Regions from separate parts of the Paracoccus sp. S4493 genome, predicted to be linked through region 2. Evidence: riboswitches for the same ligand, from Rfam matches in the RefSeq annotation. Region 2 holds a riboswitch; each other region holds the start of a gene.

Region 1 (4,206 bases), on a different contig from region 2:
CTGCCAGCACGATCTGCGCGGCACCCCGCGCCCCCGGACCGCCGCCCGACAGGCGCGCCAACCCCACCACCAACGCAAAGGCCGCGATCGCGCCCAGCATCGCGCCCGCCGACATCGGCACGAACCCCGCGCCGATCCCCGCCACCGCGACCGTCACGGCCCCCGTAGACGCCCCCGCCGAGATGCCCAGCAGATAGGGGTCGGCCAGTGCGTTGCGCAACAGCGTCTGCAGGACCAGACCCGAGATCGCCAGCCCCGCCCCGCAGGCCCCTGCCACCAGCGCGCGCGGCAGGCGATAAGCCCAGACGATACCCTGATCGATCGGGTCCAGCGGATAGCCCGCACCCAGCATCTGGTTGGCCAGCGCCTGCCAGACGGTCGAGAGGGGGATCGGCGTTTCTCCCAGGGCGGTGCCGGCCAGGGGGGCCGCCACGATCAGCAGCGACACCCACAGCCAGACCGGGGCCAAGGGGCGGCGGGCGGTCGGCACCCCGACATCGGCGGTCATTCGGACAGCCCGTCCATGCCCGCCGCCAAGGCCTCCAGCCCGTCGATCATGCGGATGCCGGGATGCAGCGCCTCGGCGTCCAGGATGACGATACGATCCCGGCGTACGGCGGTCATCCGGCGCGTGACCGGGTCCGTCTTCAGAAAGCGCAGCTTTGCCTCGACATCGTCGGCGGGAAAGCGGCGGCGGTCCATGCGCGCGATCACCAGCACCGAGGGGTCGGCACGGGCGATCGTCTCCCACCCCACGGCGGGCCATTCCTCGTCCGAGGTCACGACATTGCGCAGGCCAAGGCGGTCCATCATCCAGGCCGGGACGCCCATCCCGCCCGCCATGTAGGGGTCCAGCGCCAGATCGGCCGAGGAGAACCAGACCGCCGCGGACGCATCCGGCAGGTCCATCGCCCGCGCGCGCTCCACGACCGCCGCCTCTCGGGCCTGCAGGTCGGCGATCAGCGCACGGCCCGCGTCCTGCGCGTCCATGACCCGCGCGATCTGGTCGATGCCGTCCCACAGCGTCGCGATGTCGAAGGGCGCAAGGCGGGTGCCGTCGGCGCCCACGCTGTTGTCCTTGCCTTGGCAGTCCGTGGGCATGACATAGGCCGGAATGCCCAGATCGGCGAACTGTCGGCGCGTGCCGACCGCCCCTTGGTCCCCGATCATCCAGGCGAACATCGTCGGCACGAAGCCGGGGCGCCGGTTCACCACCGATTCAAAACTGGGCGTGTCGTCGCTGATGCGGTCCACCGTGGCGTCATCCTCCGCAAAGGCGGGCAGCACCGGGGTGAACCACAGCGCGGTCCCGGCCATCCGGTCCGCCTGGCCCAGCGCATACAGGATCTCGGTCGTGGACTGGCCGATCGACACGACGTTGTCGGGACGCGCGGGGATGGTCACCCGGTGCCCGCAATTGTCGATCACCAGCGGATAGTCGGTCGGCGCGGCAAGGGCCGCCTGGCCCAGGCCCAGCGCCACCGCGGTCGTCAGGAAGATTCTGGTCGTCATGGTCGTCCTTCATGAAACGAAGGACGGGGCTGAAAAAGGCGCAGCGGCGTCACCGGGGTCCCACCCGCCTTCGCGGTCGCGTCGGACGAAGGCCGTGGATCGGCGCATGCGGTCTTTCTCCGGGGCACCCCGCCCGGGTTGGTTCAAGTCATGATGGCAGGTCTCCTGACTTGCGGATCGCGGCCTTCCCCGCCTTCCCGGCGCAGGGGGCGCCAGTGGCATCATGGGGTCGGCTACCGCTTACAGTTGCGGGGGCAGTCGCGGATTCGGCGCCTGATGGCTACACCTCACCACGTTCCCTTTTCACCCTGCCGGGGCCTTGGCCGGCACGGGAACCATCACGGACGGAAATGCCGCCGGGTGGGGACAAAGTCAACCGCCGCGGCAAGCAGCCCGCAGCCGACCCGGCCACCACGGCCGACGCACTGCGACACCTACGGCTTATGCCAGCCTGACCCCGGCGACCGGTGCGCCGCAGGTCGAACGCGCGGGCGCCCTGCGAAGGAAGTAGTTGGTCGCAGTCCTTCCTGCCCAGCATGGATGAAGGGCGTCAGACCGCCGGGCGATGGGGCGCCTGACACCGCAGGGCTTCAAACCTGGCCGGGCCTCTTTTGCCACAGGTGGCGAAGGTCCAGCCGGGGATAGTCCCGCTCGATCTGACTGCCCCAGAACAGGCCTGCGATCGGGGCGTCGGGATGGTCGGGATCAAGGCCATAGTCGATCTGGGCGATGCGTTCGGCCGGCATGTGCAGGGTGTAACGCAGGAACAGGAACTGCTCCAGCCAGGCGTCATGGTCCTTGTTCGTGAACAGGTCCGGGCGGGGGACGGGTTTGGGGTCGTGCATGGTGGGTCAGCCTTGGGTGACGGATCCCGATTGTCCGTCAATCCGCCTGCCGGTGCAACATTCCCGTCCCCGAACGAAAAGGGGGCACGCCGCATCCGGCATGCCCCCCCAATCCACGGTAGGCGATCAGTAGATCGCCAGGGCCGGGAACAGGATCAGCAGGCCCACCGCCAGGATCTGCAGCCCGATGAAGGGCAGCAGGGCGCGGAAGATCTCTCCCAGCGAGATGTCCGGCGGGGTCACCGACTTCAGGTAGAAGGCGGCGGGCCCGAAGGGCGGCGACAGGAAGCTGACCTGCATGTTCATCGCGAACAGCACGCCGAACCAGACGGGGTCGTATCCCAGGCTGACAATGATCGGCACGAAGATCGGCATTGTCAGCAGCGCGATGCCGACCCAGTCCAGGAACATGCCCAGCACGAACAGGATCGCCATCATGAACAGGATGATGATCGTCGGGTTGTCGCTGATGCCGGTTATCAGTTCCGACACGAAGTTGATGCCGCCCATCAGGTTGAAGACGCCCACCAGGGCGGATGCGCCGATGCCGATCCAGACGATCATGCCGACCGTCTGCAGCGTCTGCATGGCCGCGCCGCGCAGCAGGCCCCAGGTAAATTCGCCGCGGATCACGGTCGAGATCAGCACGCCCGCCACGCCCACGGCGCTGGCCTCGGTCACGGATGCGATGCCGCCATAGATGGAGCCCAGCACCATAATCACGACCAGGATCGGCAGGAACAGGCCCTTGAGCAGGCGCAGCTTTTCGTCCCGCGGGACGCGGGCGGTGACGGCCGGGGGCACGTCGCCCGGCGTCAGCCAGGCACGGATCAGTACATAGGCCACATAGAGCAGCGCCAGCATGAAGCCCGGCACGAAGGCGGCCGTGAACAGGTCGCCGATCGAGACGTTCGCGGTCAGGCCATAGATAATCAGCACGATCGAGGGCGGCACCATGGTCCCCAGGCTGCCGCCCGCGCAGACGACCCCGATGGCCAGCTTGCGGTCATAGCCCTGGGCCAGCATCTGGGGCAGCGCGATCAGGCCCAGCAGCACGACCTCTCCGCCGATGATGCCGGACATGGCGGCCAGGATGACGGCCACGAAGATCGTCTGGACCGCCACGCCGCCGCGGATGCGGCCGCCGACCAGGCGCATCGCCTCGAACAGGTCGCGGGCGATGCCGCTGCGGTCCAGGATCGCGGCCATCAGCACGAACATCGGCACCGACACGAAGACGAAGCTGGACACGAAGGTATAGACGCGGCTGGTGATCAGCGGCACCACGTTCGGGCCGAACCATCCCAGCGCGAAGATCAGCGTGACCAGCAGCGTGACGAAGGCCAGCGGGATGCCCGTCAGCAGCAAAAGCAGCAGCAGCGCGAACAGAAGGCCCGTCCCGGCCTCGATCCCCAGGGATTGCAGCGAACCGAAGATCTCCATCAGCGGGCTCCCTTGTGCCCGCGGGCATAGTTGACGGTCAGGATGGCGAATTGCAGGGCCATGATCGCCAGCGCCACCATCAGCAGCACCTTGAGCACGCCCGGATAGGCCGGGTTCCAGGCCGAACCCGAGGTCTCGAGGTGAAAGCTGCCGTCGGGGCGCCAGGCGGACCGCTTGACCATCTGCCAGGCCGCCCAGGCGAAGGCGCCCGAGGACAGGCCGCAGATCGCCGAGATGAGGATGTCGGCCACGCGCCGCGCGGCGGGCGGCAGCAGGTCATAGACCAGGACGACCCGGATGTGCCGGTCGCGCGCGGTGCACAGCAAGCCCCCGTAGACGAACGAGATCGCGCACAGGAACACCGTCGTCTCGTGCGCCCAGTTCGTCGGGCGGCCGAACACGTAAC
Region 2 (4,206 bases):
CTCCCTGCGACAGGCCCAGTTCCGTCGCAACGTTCGTCAGGCCCGCCGCCGCCAGGATCGCCCCGGCCAGGCTGTCCTGACCCGCGCTGTAGCCGTTCGCCCCATACAGCGCCGCCCGACGGTCGGGGCGCGGGTCCGCCTGCAGTGCCGCCAGGTCGCGGTCGAACTGCGCCACGATCCGGTCGGCGCGGTCCCGTCGGCCCAGCACGTCGCCCATCAGGCGCAGGTTGGTGCGGATGCTGTCCAGGTCCGTCCCCATGTCGAAGGTCGCTACGCGCAGGCCCAGCCTGTCCAGCATGTCCAGCGTCGCCGGAGAGGAATAGGTGCCCGCCAGCACCAGATCGGGCTGCAGGGCCAGGATATCCTCGGCCTGGCCGCGGTTGGTGGGATAGGCCTCGGCCTCGCGCGCCATGGCCGAAGAGACCGGGTCCTGCGCCAGATAGCTGACCGAGGCCAATTGTCCCGGCGCCGCCACCAGTATCGCCAGCTGATCGGTGCACAGGTTGATCGACACCACCCGCACGGGCGCATCGGCCCATGCGGGGGCGGCCATCAGCGCCAGCCCGATCAGCCCGCGGATCACCAGCGCGCCTGCAGGCCGATGGTGCCGGTCCGCCACTGGTTCGCAAAGCCCCAGACATCCGAATAGTCGCGGTCGAACAGGTTCACCACCCGCGCCGTTGCCCGCACGTTCGGCGTCAGGTCATAGCCCGCGGCAAGGTTGACCACGGTATAGGACGGCAGTTCGCGCGTCTCGAACCCGCCCCAGAACTGGGTGTCGAAGGTGCCCGCCACATGGCGCAGATCGCCCGTGACCGACCCGCGCCCGTCCAGGACCGACAGTGTCGCGCTCAGGCCGGCCTCGTGCCGGGGGCGACGGGTCTTGACGCTGCCATCGGGATTTTCCGCGTCCAGATAGGTATAGCTGGCCCCCAGGGTCAGACTGTCTGTCGCCAGAATGCGGGCCGCGACCTCGACCCCTTGGCGGGGGCTTTCGCCGGACTGGTTGCGATAGGAATAGAACGCCACGCCATCCTCAATGCCGACAAGATAGTCGGTGATCTCGTCCTCCAGCGTCTCGTTGAAATAGGTGACGTCGATGGTCCCGCGACCGTCCGGCAGCTGCGCCTCGACCCCCAGGTCAAAGCCGCTGTTCTTTTCCGGGCGCAGGTCGGGATTGCCCTGATAGACGGTGCCGAAGAAGCCGGCATCGGCATACAGCTCGAAATAGGACGGGTTCACCAGCCCCGTCCCGGCGGATGCGTGCAGGCGGAACGGACGGTCGGGCATCTGCCAAGACAGGCCCAGGTTCCAGCTGGTGAAATCGGCAAAGACGCGGTTCGCGTCGTGGCGCAGCCCGGCCTGGACATCCAGTCCGCTGGCCAGCATCGCGCGGTATTCCAGCGCGACCGACGACATCTCCCGGGACTGCCCCGGCGCAGTCGAGTTGCTGTCGCGCTGATGTTCCGCCAAGAGGTTCAGCAGCTGCGAGGCATCGGCGGCCGACCCGTCCAACCCCAGGCTGGCGCGGTATTTCAGCTTTTCGGTCTGGCCGCGCCGGAACGGGCTGTTGTCCTGGCTCTGCCGGGTGATGCTGTGCTGATAGTCCAGGCGCTGGACCAGGCGGCCGTCCAACGCGGTATGTTCCGCCCAGACCCCGCCCTGAAACTCGTCGCGGCGGCCGAACAGGTCGGCATCGACCAGATAGCTTTCGGCATCGGTCGCGGCAAAGTTCTCGGCGTCAAAGCCGTAATCCTCGGTGGACTGGCGCAGCGCCACCCCAAGGCGCAAATCGTCGGTGGCCAGGACGTCGCCGGACAGGACGGCGGTCTTGCGGTTGATCCCGTCCTTGCCGCCGCCATCGCCCGACTAGTCATAGCCCAGATCGTCGCGCGCCGACAGCGACAGCCGCAGCCCGCCCCGCTCCCCGCGACGGCTGACATGGACCGACGCCGCCCCGCCGTTCCCGGCCTCGACCGAGCCGCCATAGGACAGGCCCTGGGGCGCGTCGCGCGTGATGATGTTGATCACCCCCGCCGACGCGTTCGATCCATAGAACACCGATTGCGGCCCGCGCAGCACCTCGATCCGGTCGATGTCGGTGGTCTCCAGCCCGGTCAGCACGTATTCGTCCTCGCCCCCCGCCGCCTCGATGCCGTCGATCAGGATCAGGGTGTGGTTCGCCTCGGCGCCGCGGATGCGGACCTGTGCGATGCTGGCGCCGCTGCCGCTGACCGACACGCCGGGTAGCGCGCGCAGGGCGTCCTGGACGGTGGCGATGCCGCGATCCTCGATCTCGGTCGCGGTCAGGACGGTGTGGGCGCGGGCATAGCCGTCCTGGGCCACGGGCGTGATGCCGGCGGTCAGCACGATCTCGTCCAGCAGGATGGGTTCCCCTGGTGCCGCACCTTGCGCGGCGGCGGTCACGGGAAGGGCGACAAGCGTCGCCAGAAGACAGATCGGACGGCGCATCGGCACGGACCTTTCAAGGCAGGCACGGCCTGCGGCAAACAGAAATGTCCGGCACACGGACCCGGTGGGTCGCGGCAGGACGGTGACTGTCACCACTGCGGATCAGCCGCTTTCCTGGCACGCCCCGCGCCGGAAATGGGTGAGTGCTGCGGCAGGTCTCCTGGCTTGCGGGTCGATGCCTTGGCCGGCCTTCCCGGATCGCTCCAGTGGCATGATCGGCCATCGCTCTCCGCTTACAGTTGCGGGGGCAGCCCCGGATTGGCACCGGCGTTCCCTTTTGATCCGGCATGCAGGCCGGAACCGTAGCGGCGCCCTTGTGGCGCAGAGGCCCCGGAGCTGTCAACGGGATTCGCCCACCCGTTCCACGCCCGGCAAAAGGCGGTCACCGCCCGCCCCGGCCCGATCCCAGACCGGCCGAAATCCGTTCCGCCGCGGTGGCGACCATGCCGCCGATGCGGTCGACGGCGGCATCGGTCATGCGGTTCGTGGGGCCCGACACCGACACCCCGGCCACCGCCTCGCCATAGCTGTTAACGATGGAGGCCGCGACACAGCGCATCCCCAAGGTGCGCTCCTCGTCGTCAAAGGCAAAGCCGCGATGGCGGATCAGGGCGATGTCTGCCTGCAGCGCGTCCGCGTCGGCGATGGTCTTGTCCGTAAACCGGGTGAAGGTCGCGTCGCGCAGGAACACCGCCAGCCGCGTCTGATCGAACGCCGCCAGCAGCGCCTTGCCGATTCCCGATGCGTGCAGCGGAGACCGGGTGCCGGGCGGGAAAAACGCGCGGATCGTCTGATGCGTCTCGCCCTGGCTGACAAACAGCACGTCGCCGTCGCGTTCGATGCCCAGGTTGGCCGTCTCTCCGGTCAGGGCCATCAGGTCGCGCATCACTGCACGGCTGCGTTCGACGATGTTGGTGCGGCGCAGGAAGGCCGAACCAAGGCGGAACGCCTCGGGGCCGATGAACCACTCCTGCCGGTCGGGATTGTTCTCGACATAGCGACGGTGTTCCAGGGTGGCCAGGACGCGGTGCATGGTGGCGGGCGACTGGTCCAGATGCGTGGACAGCCCGGTCAGGGTGATCCCCTCATGTGCGGCCAGGGCCTCCAGCACGTCCAGCCCGCGGTCCAGGGCCTGGATGCTGGCGGCGGGCTGATCAGCCTTGCCACCTTTTGGCCGTCCCCGCTTGCGCACCGGCTGCTGCATCGGAATCACGCCCCTTCCGTCTGTAACACCACAAAAAAATAATTTCATGAAAGCCGTTTTCCGGCAATGAAAAAATCACGCGCCCATGATTTCGCTGCGAAACCTGCATTAAACCAGATTTCCGAAAAACGATTTCAAAAAAATTTACTGGTTTGCGGACCCGTGCTACACCTTGTCGCATCAAGGAGAAGCCGACCGTGAGCACCCAGAACCCGATCTTCATTCCCGGCCCGACGAACATCCCCGAGGTGCTTCGCAAGGCCGTCGACATGCCCACAATCGACCATCGCAGCCCGATGTTCGGAAAGATCCTGCATCCCGCGCTGGAGGGGGTCAAAAAGGTCCTGAAATCGACGCAGGCGCAGGTCTTCGTGTTCCCCTCCACCGGCACCGGCGGGTGGGAGACGGCGATCACCAACACGCTGTCGGCGGGCGACGCGGTTCTGGCCACGCGCAACGGCATGTTCAGCCACCGCTGGATCGATATGTGCCAGCGGCACGGCCTGGACGTCCAGGTCGTGGACCAGTCC
Region 3 (4,206 bases), on a different contig from region 2:
GTTGGGCAGGGCCGCGCAATCGGCCGGACCCGGAAACGGAATGTGCAGGAAATGGCCGATCGGGTTTTCCACCCCCAGGGCGCGCAGTTCGGCGGCCAGCGGGAACAGGTGATAATCCTGCACCCAGATCCGGTCATCGGGGCGCAGGACCGGCAGCAGCATCCGCGCGATGCGCTGGTTCACCCGTGCATATCCATCCAGGTATTCGGGCCTGATGCGCATCAGGTTGGGGCGCCCATGACACAGCGGCCACAGGATGGAGTTGGAATAGCCCAGATAGTATTCGTCATGCTCTTGCGGGGTCAGGTCAAAGGACAGCCGCTGGAACGCCGCGCCCGGATGGTCCTGCAGGTCGGGCGCGGGATCGTCCGTCACCTCGCCCGAGAAACCCACCCACACCCCGCCGGAACTGCGCAGCGCATCCTCCAGCGCCACCACCAGCCCCCCCGAGGGGTCGTCCCCCAGCGGCAGGCGGTTCGAGACGACGATCAGGCGCGGTTCGGTGGACATGGGCATTCCTCAGTTCAGCGATGCGTCAAGCCAGGCGGCCAGCGCGGCAGGGTCGGACAATCGGTGATGCGCGGCGGTGGGACCGTCGCCGATCTTGATGGCAAAGCCGCCGCGGGCCTGCGCCTCGGCCATGGCGGGTTCGTCGGTGGTATCGTCGCCCGCAAAGACCGGCACGCGCCCGGCGAAGGGCTCAAGCGTCATCAGATGCGCCAGCGCGCTGTCCTTGCCGACGCCACCGGGGCGCAGCTCGACCGCCATCTTGGCGGGCTGCAGCACCAGATGCGGGTTCCGGTCGGCCAGATCCTGCATCACCCCCTCGACAAAGGTGCGCAGATCGGGGGCGTCCCGATAATGCAGTGCGACGCCGTGGGGCTTTTCCTCAACCAGCAGGGCGGGATGGGGCGCGGCGGCGGCATGGGCCGCGGCATGAAGGGGGCCCGCGTCGAAATCGACCCGGTGCAGGGTCTGGATGCGGCCGGGGCACAGCGACAGTTCGGCGCCGTGGCTGCCCGCCACGATGCCCTCGAACCCGTCCACATGTCCGCGCAGGTCGGCCACGTCGCGCCCCGAGATCAGCGCCACCGCACCCCCCTGCCGCCGGTACAGCGCCGCCAGCCGGTCGCGCAGCGCCTGCGTGACAACGACCGCATCGGGCCGGGGGGCGATGTCGACCAGGCAGCCGTCGAAATCCAGGAACAGGGCGGCATCGGGGGCAAGCGGGGGTGGGGTCACGTCAGGCGGGCTCCGGCGATTGGGATATACCAGAGGGAACCCGTGACTCCCCCCGAGGGTTCACCGCCGCGTGAGGTTTTTTGACCGCCAACCGGCGGGTGTCAGTATTCGACCCCGGCCTGCGCCTTGATCCCAGACCGGAACGGATGCTTGATCTGGGTCATCTCGGTCACCAGGTCGGCGGCCTCGATCAGCGCGTCGGGGGCGCCGCGCCCGGTCAGCACCACATGGGTCATGGCGGGCTTTTCCGCCTGCAGAAAGGCCACCACATCGGCCGCGTCCAGATAACCATAGCGCAGCGCGATGTTGATCTCGTCCAACAGGACCATGCGGATGGCCGGGTCACGGATCAGGTCCTGCGCACGTGCCCATCCGGCCTGCGCCATGGCGATGTCGCGGGACTTGTCCTGCGTCTCCCAGGTAAAGCCCTCGCCCATGGCGTGGAACTGGCAGATGTCGGTGAAATGCGTGGTCAGCAGCGTGCGTTCGCCCGTGTCCCACGCGCCCTTGATGAACTGCACAACGGCGCAGGGCATCCCGTGCGCGATGGAGCGCATGATCATGCCGAACCCCGATGACGACTTGCCCTTGCCCGGCCCGGTATGGACGATGATCAGGCCCTTTTCGCCGGTCTTGGTCTCCATCATGCGGTCGCGGGCGGCCTTTTTCCTGGCCATCTTGGCGGCGTGGCGGTCCTGGTCCTCGGCGGAAATCGGGTCGGTCTGCGTCATCGGGTCGCTCCTTGCGGTTGACAAACGGCGGGTGCGGGGGTTTGGGTGAGGGCGTGTTGGTTCCTGTCTATGACAGGCGAAGAGGGAATGCGACAAGGCCCCGGGTCACCAGACCCGCGACCCCAAGCGCAGCCGCCCCCGCGACCGTGACCGGAGAGGTCGCCCGATCCACTGGCCCCGATTGGGGCTGGGAAGGTGGGACGACCGTCGGGGCATCCGCCCCTGAATCCGCAAGCCGGGAGACCTGCCAGCACCTGACGATGACGGGCGAACGGGGTGTTTCGCGACCGGCAGGTGATGGCCGGATGCCCCGTGCCGCCTCCTCTCGGACGCCCCTTGCCGCAACAAGGAAGGGGCCGCGATGCGCGCCGTTCTGCATGTCTGCACCACCTGTCGCGGCACCGTGCCCGACCCGGTTCCCGATGCCGCAGGGACCGATGCCGCAAGGACGGATGCCCTTGGCCCGGACGCGCCGCGCCTTGGCGCCCGGCTGCACGACCTTCTGTCCCGCACCGCCCCAGACGGTGTCGAGATCCGCCCCGTCGAATGCCTTTCCGCCTGTTCGCAGGGCTGTTCCGTCGCGCTGTCCGCGCCGGGCAAGTGGTCCTATGTCTATGGCCGCCTGACGCTGGACGACGCCGCCGACATCCTGTCGGGCGCGCGCGCCTATGCCGGGACCGCCGACGGCATCGTGCCGTGGCGCGAACGCCCCGCCGTCTTCCGCAAGCAGAGCCTTGCCCGCATCCCCCCGCATACCCTGTCGCAGGAGTGACCATGATCGACCTTATCAAGACCCCCGTCACCGTGATCACCGGCTTTCTGGGGTCGGGCAAGACGACCCTGGTGCGCCATCTGATGGCCAACCCCCAGGGGCTGCGCCTTGCGGTGATCGTGAACGAATTCGGCACGATGGGTGTCGATGGAGACATCCTCAAGGGTTGCGCCGACGCCGCCTGCCCGGCCGAGAATATCGTCGAGCTGTCGAACGGCTGCATCTGCTGCACCGTCGCCGACGACTTCATCCCCACGCTGGAGGCGCTGATGGCGCTTCCCGCCCGCCCGGACCACATCCTGATCGAGACGTCCGGGCTGGCGCTGCCCAAGCCCCTGCTCAAGGCCTTCGACTGGCCCGCCATCCGCTCGCGCATCACCGTGGACGGCGTGATCGCCCTGGCCGACGCCGAGGCCGTGGCGGCCGGCCGCTTTGCCCCGGACGTGGCGGCGGTGGACGCGCAGCGCGCCGCCGACCCCGGCCTGGACCACGAGACGCCCCTGTCCGAGGTCTTCGAGGATCAGATCGCCTGCGCCGACGTGATCCTGCTGACCAAGGCCGATCTGGCCGGACCGGAAGGCGTCGCCGCCGCCCGCGCCGCGATCGAGGCCGAGTTGCCCCGCCCCCTGCCCATCCTGACCGTGACCGAGGGCGCGGTCGATCCGCGCCTGATCCTGGGTCTGGGCAAGGCCGCCGAGGACGACCTGGACGCCCGCCCCAGCCATCATGACGGCGCCGACGACCACGAGCATGAGGATTTCGACACCGTCGTCATCGACCTGCCCGAGATTACCGACCCGGCCGATCTGGCCGCCCGCATCGCCCGTCTGGCCGCCGAGCAGAACGTGCTGCGCGTCAAGGGCCATGTCGCCGTCGCGGGCAAGCCCATGCGCCTTCTGTTGCAGGCCGTGGGCGCGCGGGTGCGCCATCAGTACGACCGCCCCTGGGGCCAGACCCCGCGTCGGTCGCGCCTGGTGGTGATCGCGGAGCACGACGACGTGAACCCGGACGCGATCCGCGCCGTGCTGGAGGGTGTCCCCGCCTGATGCATGTCATCTTCCGCGAACAGGTCGGGCTTGAACAGTCCGACGCCCCCTATGATCCCGGGCAGACGCCCGGCGATCTGGTGGTCCTGTCCTTTTCGGACAGCGACCTGGGGGCCTTTGCGGAAGGCTGGCGGCGCGCGGCGGGGGGGCTTCCGCCCACGCGGCTGTGCAACCTGGTGGCACTGCGGCACCCGGTCTCGGTCGACACCTATGTCGAGAACACCCTGTCGGGCGCGCGCGGCATCCTGATCCGGTTGATCGGCGGCGAGGCCTATTGGCCCTATGGCCTGGCATCGGTCCAGGACCTGGCGCGCAGGCGTGGCATCGCGCTGGCCGTGCTGCCCGCGGACGGCCGCGACGATCCGCGGCTGGAGGAGATCTCGACCGTTCCCCCCTCGGTCCTGCGCGTGCTGCG
Region 4 (4,206 bases), on a different contig from region 2:
GCCGCCGCGCTGCACACCGAACTGACCCTGCCGGGCCTTGCGCAATCCGTGGTGCTGACCCGCACGCCGGGGCGCGCCTCGACCATGCCCGAGGGCGAGTCGCTGGCGGCCTTTGCCACGACCGGGGCGACGCTGGCGATCCACCTGTCGATCCACGCGCTGGACCGGGTGGTGGCCGATCTGACCCCGCATTACGGCCCCAACTGCCCGGTGGCGGTGGTCTGGCGAGCCAGCTGGCCGGACCAGCGGGTGATCCGCGCGACGCTGGCCACCGTGGACGCGCAGGGCATCGACCGGACCGCGCTGATCCTGGTCGGGCCCGCGCTGGCGGGCGAGGGGTTCGAAGACAGCCGTCTTTACGCCACCGATTACGACCGCCGCTATCGCCCCGTGGGCAACGCTCCGAGGTTTCCGGAATGACGCGCCCCCTGACGCCGGGCCTGATGATCTCGGCCCCCGCATCGGGGACCGGCAAGACGATGCTGATGCTGGGCCTGTTGACCGCCTTGCGCAGGCGCGGGCTGGTGGTGCAGCCCTTCAAGTCGGGGCCGGATTACATCGATCCGGGGTTCCACCTGGCGGCCTCGGGGCGGGCCAGCTTCAACCTGGATGCCTGGGCGATGGAGCCGGGGCGGCTGATCGCCCATGCGACCGGCCAGCCGCCCGCCGATCTGGTCCTGGCCGAGGGGTCGATGGGCCTGTTCGACGGGGTCGCGACGAAGGGGGAAACCGGCATCGGCTCCAGCGCCGAGATCGCCCAGATGATGGGCTGGCCGGTGGTGCTGATCCTGGATGTCAGCGGGCAGGCGCAATCGGCGGCGGCCACGGCGCGGGGCTTTGCCACGCTGCGCCCCGATCTGCCCTTTGCGGGGGTGGTGCTGAACCGCGTGGCCTCGCCGCGCCATGACCGGCTGATCCGCGAGGGGATGGATCAGGCCGGCATCCGCGTGCTGGGCAGCCTGCCGCGGCAGGGCAACATCACCCTGCCCGAGCGCCATCTGGGCCTGATCCAGGCCGAGGAGACGGCGGGCCTGCAAGCGATCCTGGACCATGCGGGCGATTTTATCGCGGCGCATTGCGACCTGGAGGCGATCATCGCAGCCGCCGCCCATCGCGCCCTGCCCGAGGCGCCCGCACCCCGACCGCTGACGCCCCCCGGCGGGCGGATCGCGCTGGCCCGCGATGCGGCCTTCAGCTTCGTCTATCCGCATGTGCTGGAGGCGTGGCGGCGGGCGGGGGCCACGATCCTGCCCTTCTCTCCGCTGGCGGATGAGGGGCCAGATGACAGCGCCGACTGCTGCTGGCTGCCGGGCGGCTACCCGGAGTTGCACGCGCCCCGACTGGCTGCCTGCGCCGGGTTCCGCACGGCCATGCACCGCTTTGCCGCGACGCGGCCGGTGCATGGGGAATGCGGGGGATACATGGCGCTTGGGGCCGGTCTGGTGGATGCCGATGGAAAACGGCACCCGATGTTGGGGCTGCTGGGGCTGGAGACCAGCTATGCCAAGCGCCGGATGCATCTGGGATACCGCCGCGCCGATCCGCTGACCGCCCTGCCGGGACTGGGTCGCACGGCGCTGCGGGGGCATGAATTCCACTATGCCTCGATCCTGTCCCAGCCCGATGCGCCCCTGGCGCGCGTGACCGACGCGACCGGCGCCGCGGTGGAGGAAACCGGCAGCCACCGGACGATGTCCGGGGGCGGGCATGTGACCGGCACGTTCTTTCACCTGATCGCCCCGGCCGCGACTTGACGCAGGCCCTGCGATCCCGTCTATCTGACCGTCTGAATGGTGCCCGTCAGGCGTGAAACGCCGGGCTTCATCGGGAACGGGGAAGGGTGGACCCAATCGCGGCACCCGAAGCCCCGGCCGCCCCCGCGACTGTATGCGGAGAGCGCGCGTCACCCATGCCACTGGAGCGATCCGGGAAGGCCGACGCCGCGCCCGGACCCGCAAGCCAGGAAACCGGCCATGTCAGGCAACCCCATGCCGTCGGGTGGACGGCCACAGGAGGATGACATGCATATCGAAGAGGGCGTCGTCACCGGCGCCAAGCTGATACTGGGCTATGCCACGGCCGCCACGGCCGGGCTTTACGCGCTGAGGCTGGCGGCCCAGGCCCTGCGCGCGCAGGGCGGGGCGTCGCTGGCGGCGCGCGGGGCGCTGGCGACGGCCGCGACCTTCGTGTTCTTCCAGGTCCTGCCCACCGCGCCCGTGGGCGTGTCCGAGGTGCACCTGATCCTGGGATCGACGCTGTTCCTGATCCTGGGCGCGGCGCCGGCGGCGATCGGGCTGGCCCTGGGCCTGCTGATCCAGGGACTGTTCTTCGCGCCGTTCGATCTGCCGCAATACGGGATGAACGTGACCACGCTGCTGGTGCCGCTGTTCGCGCTGCAGGCGGTGGCGGGGCGGGTGATCGCGCCGGGAACGGCCTATGTGGACCTGCGCTATGGCCAGGCGCTGGCGCTGTCGGCGACCTATCAGGGGGGCATCGTGGCCTGGGTCGCGTTCTGGGCGTTCTATGGTCAGGGCGCCGGTGCGACGGCGGGGGTCCTGTCCTTCGGCGCGGCCTATCTGCTGGTCATCGTGGTCGAGCCGCTGGTCGATCTGGCCGTGCTGGCGGGCGCCAAGGCGGCGCGCGGCCTGCGCGGCAGCGGGCTGGTGACGCCCCGGCTCTACGCATGATCGATCTGGTGCTGATCGGGGCCGGCACGGGCCATCCCGACCACCTGACCCTGCAGGGCGTCCGCGCCCTGCAGGAGGCCGATCTGGTCGTGATCCCCCGCAAGGGGGCGGGGAAGGAGGATCTGGCCCATCTGCGCCGCGCGATGCTGGACCGCCACCGCCCCGGCGGCGCCGTGGCCGAGATCGACCTGCCGGTGCGCGATGCAAACCTGCCCTATCTGGAGGCCGTCGACCGATGGCATGATGCCATCGCGCAAACCTGGGCGGGGGCCGTCGCGGCGGCGCTGCCGCAGGGCGGGACGGTGGCGATGCTGGTCTGGGGCGACCCGTCGCTCTATGACAGCAGCCTGCGCATTGCCGCGCGTCTGGACTGGCGCGCACGGGTGATCCCGGGAATCACCGCGATCCAGGCCCTGTGCGCGGCCCATGCCATTCCGCTGAACGCCCTGGGATCCGAGGTGCGGATCACCACCGGGCGGCGGCTGCGCGACGCGGGCTTTCCCGGCGACGCCGACCGGGTCGTGGTGATGCTGGACGGCACCTGCGCCTTTGCGACGCTGCCCCCGAAGGGCCTGCAGATCTGGTGGGGCGCCTATCTGGGCATGCCCGAACAACTGCTGGAGGCGGGCCCCTTGACCGAGGCCGGACCACGGATCGAGGTGGCGCGCGCCGCCGCCCGGGCGGCGCATGGCTGGATCATGGATTGCTATCTGCTTGCCCGCGACGATGCAGCGTGACCGGCCCGCGGGACGTCAGGATGTCAGGCGGGTCGCGTCGTTGATCGTGCAGTCCCATGTCAGCCCGCCGTTCCGACCGGATGCGGGAAGCCCATGCCCCTCCAGCCACTTGACCTGACCGTCAGGCAGACGAATGCGCCAGCGATGGTGCCATGGGATCATTCCGGCGGCAGAGTTTCCGAACGATGCGCGGGCCAGCGGGTAATCCTCGACCATGCAGAAGGCGAAGACATCGCCGAACCGCGCCATGTATTCGGCGGCCGGGATGCCCCAGATCTGCTGCGTCTCCGCGGTCGCGGCGTCGATCGTCTCGGTCCCGTCGGGGGCATGGTGATAGGTCAGGACCGCGCTGGTCGGCTGTGGCAGGGCCGAGGCGCCGCCCGGTTCCTGACCGATGGCGGTCCGCATCCGTTCGGACAGGACCATCGTCTTGATCTGGGTCGAGACACCTTCCGCAAAGGCCTGCAGCACCTCGACATTGGCCGACGTCCAGTCCCGCGGCCTGCTTTCGGCCACGCAGAGGGCGGCGATGGCCCTGCCCGTCTCGTCCTTGACCGGCACGCCCAGATAGGCGACCACGCCGAACCTGCCGATGGCAAGATGCCCGCTGAACCGCGGATCGATCCGGGCATCCGCGATGACCAGCGGCGCGGAATTCGCGACGACGATCCGACAGAAGGAATAGGCAAGCGACGTGACGCGATCCTCCTCCGCGGTCAGCATCAGGCCCGCCTCGGCCTTGAAGAACTGGCGGTCGTTCGCCTCGTCGATGATCGTCAGCA

The links. A riboswitch is a leader RNA that binds a small molecule or an ion and turns the genes downstream of it on or off. The one in region 2 is predicted to bind cobalamin.
Region 1: it holds a riboswitch for cobalamin, as region 2 does, so the genes downstream of both, TW83_RS09695 (ABC transporter substrate-binding protein) here and TW83_RS22100 (TonB-dependent receptor plug domain-containing protein) in region 2, are expected to answer to the same signal.
Region 3: it holds a riboswitch for cobalamin, as region 2 does, so the genes downstream of both, TW83_RS04490 (DUF1636 domain-containing protein) here and TW83_RS22100 (TonB-dependent receptor plug domain-containing protein) in region 2, are expected to answer to the same signal.
Region 4: it holds a riboswitch for cobalamin, as region 2 does, so the genes downstream of both, TW83_RS09830 (energy-coupling factor ABC transporter permease) here and TW83_RS22100 (TonB-dependent receptor plug domain-containing protein) in region 2, are expected to answer to the same signal.

The regions. Positions count from the first base shown of each region.
Region 1 covers NZ_JXYF01000053.1:15,579-19,784, reverse strand. Annotated here, with positions in the region: gene TW83_RS09700 (iron ABC transporter permease) at 1-508, opposite strand, end outside; gene TW83_RS09695 (ABC transporter substrate-binding protein) at 505-1,512, opposite strand; cobalamin riboswitch at 1,650-1,867, opposite strand; gene TW83_RS09690 (hypothetical protein) at 2,103-2,357, opposite strand; gene TW83_RS09685 (TRAP transporter large permease subunit) at 2,484-3,800, opposite strand; gene TW83_RS09680 (TRAP transporter small permease subunit) at 3,800-4,206, opposite strand, start outside.
Region 2 covers NZ_JXYF01000123.1:23,176-27,381, reverse strand. Annotated here, with positions in the region: gene TW83_RS14530 (ABC transporter substrate-binding protein) at 1-583, opposite strand, end outside; gene TW83_RS22105 (TonB-dependent receptor) at 580-1,791, opposite strand; gene TW83_RS22100 (TonB-dependent receptor plug domain-containing protein) at 1,870-2,472, opposite strand; cobalamin riboswitch at 2,605-2,792, opposite strand; gene bhcR (HTH-type transcriptional regulator BhcR) at 2,855-3,676, opposite strand; gene bhcA (L-aspartate--glyoxylate aminotransferase BhcA) at 3,874-4,206, shown strand, end outside.
Region 3 covers NZ_JXYF01000021.1:33,730-37,935, forward strand. Annotated here, with positions in the region: gene TW83_RS04475 (trehalose-6-phosphate synthase) at 1-510, opposite strand, end outside; gene otsB (trehalose-phosphatase) at 520-1,242, opposite strand; gene cobO (cob(I)yrinic acid a,c-diamide adenosyltransferase) at 1,344-1,973, opposite strand; cobalamin riboswitch at 2,014-2,240, shown strand; gene TW83_RS04490 (DUF1636 domain-containing protein) at 2,335-2,745, shown strand; gene cobW (cobalamin biosynthesis protein CobW) at 2,748-3,791, shown strand; gene cobN (cobaltochelatase subunit CobN) at 3,791-4,206, shown strand, end outside.
Region 4 covers NZ_JXYF01000055.1:17,807-22,012, reverse strand. Annotated here, with positions in the region: gene cobM (precorrin-4 C(11)-methyltransferase) at 1-420, shown strand, start outside; gene TW83_RS09835 (cobyrinate a,c-diamide synthase) at 417-1,754, shown strand; cobalamin riboswitch at 1,775-1,991, shown strand; gene TW83_RS09830 (energy-coupling factor ABC transporter permease) at 2,022-2,687, shown strand; gene cobF (precorrin-6A synthase (deacetylating)) at 2,684-3,424, shown strand; gene TW83_RS19350 (GAF domain-containing protein) at 3,440-4,206, opposite strand, start outside.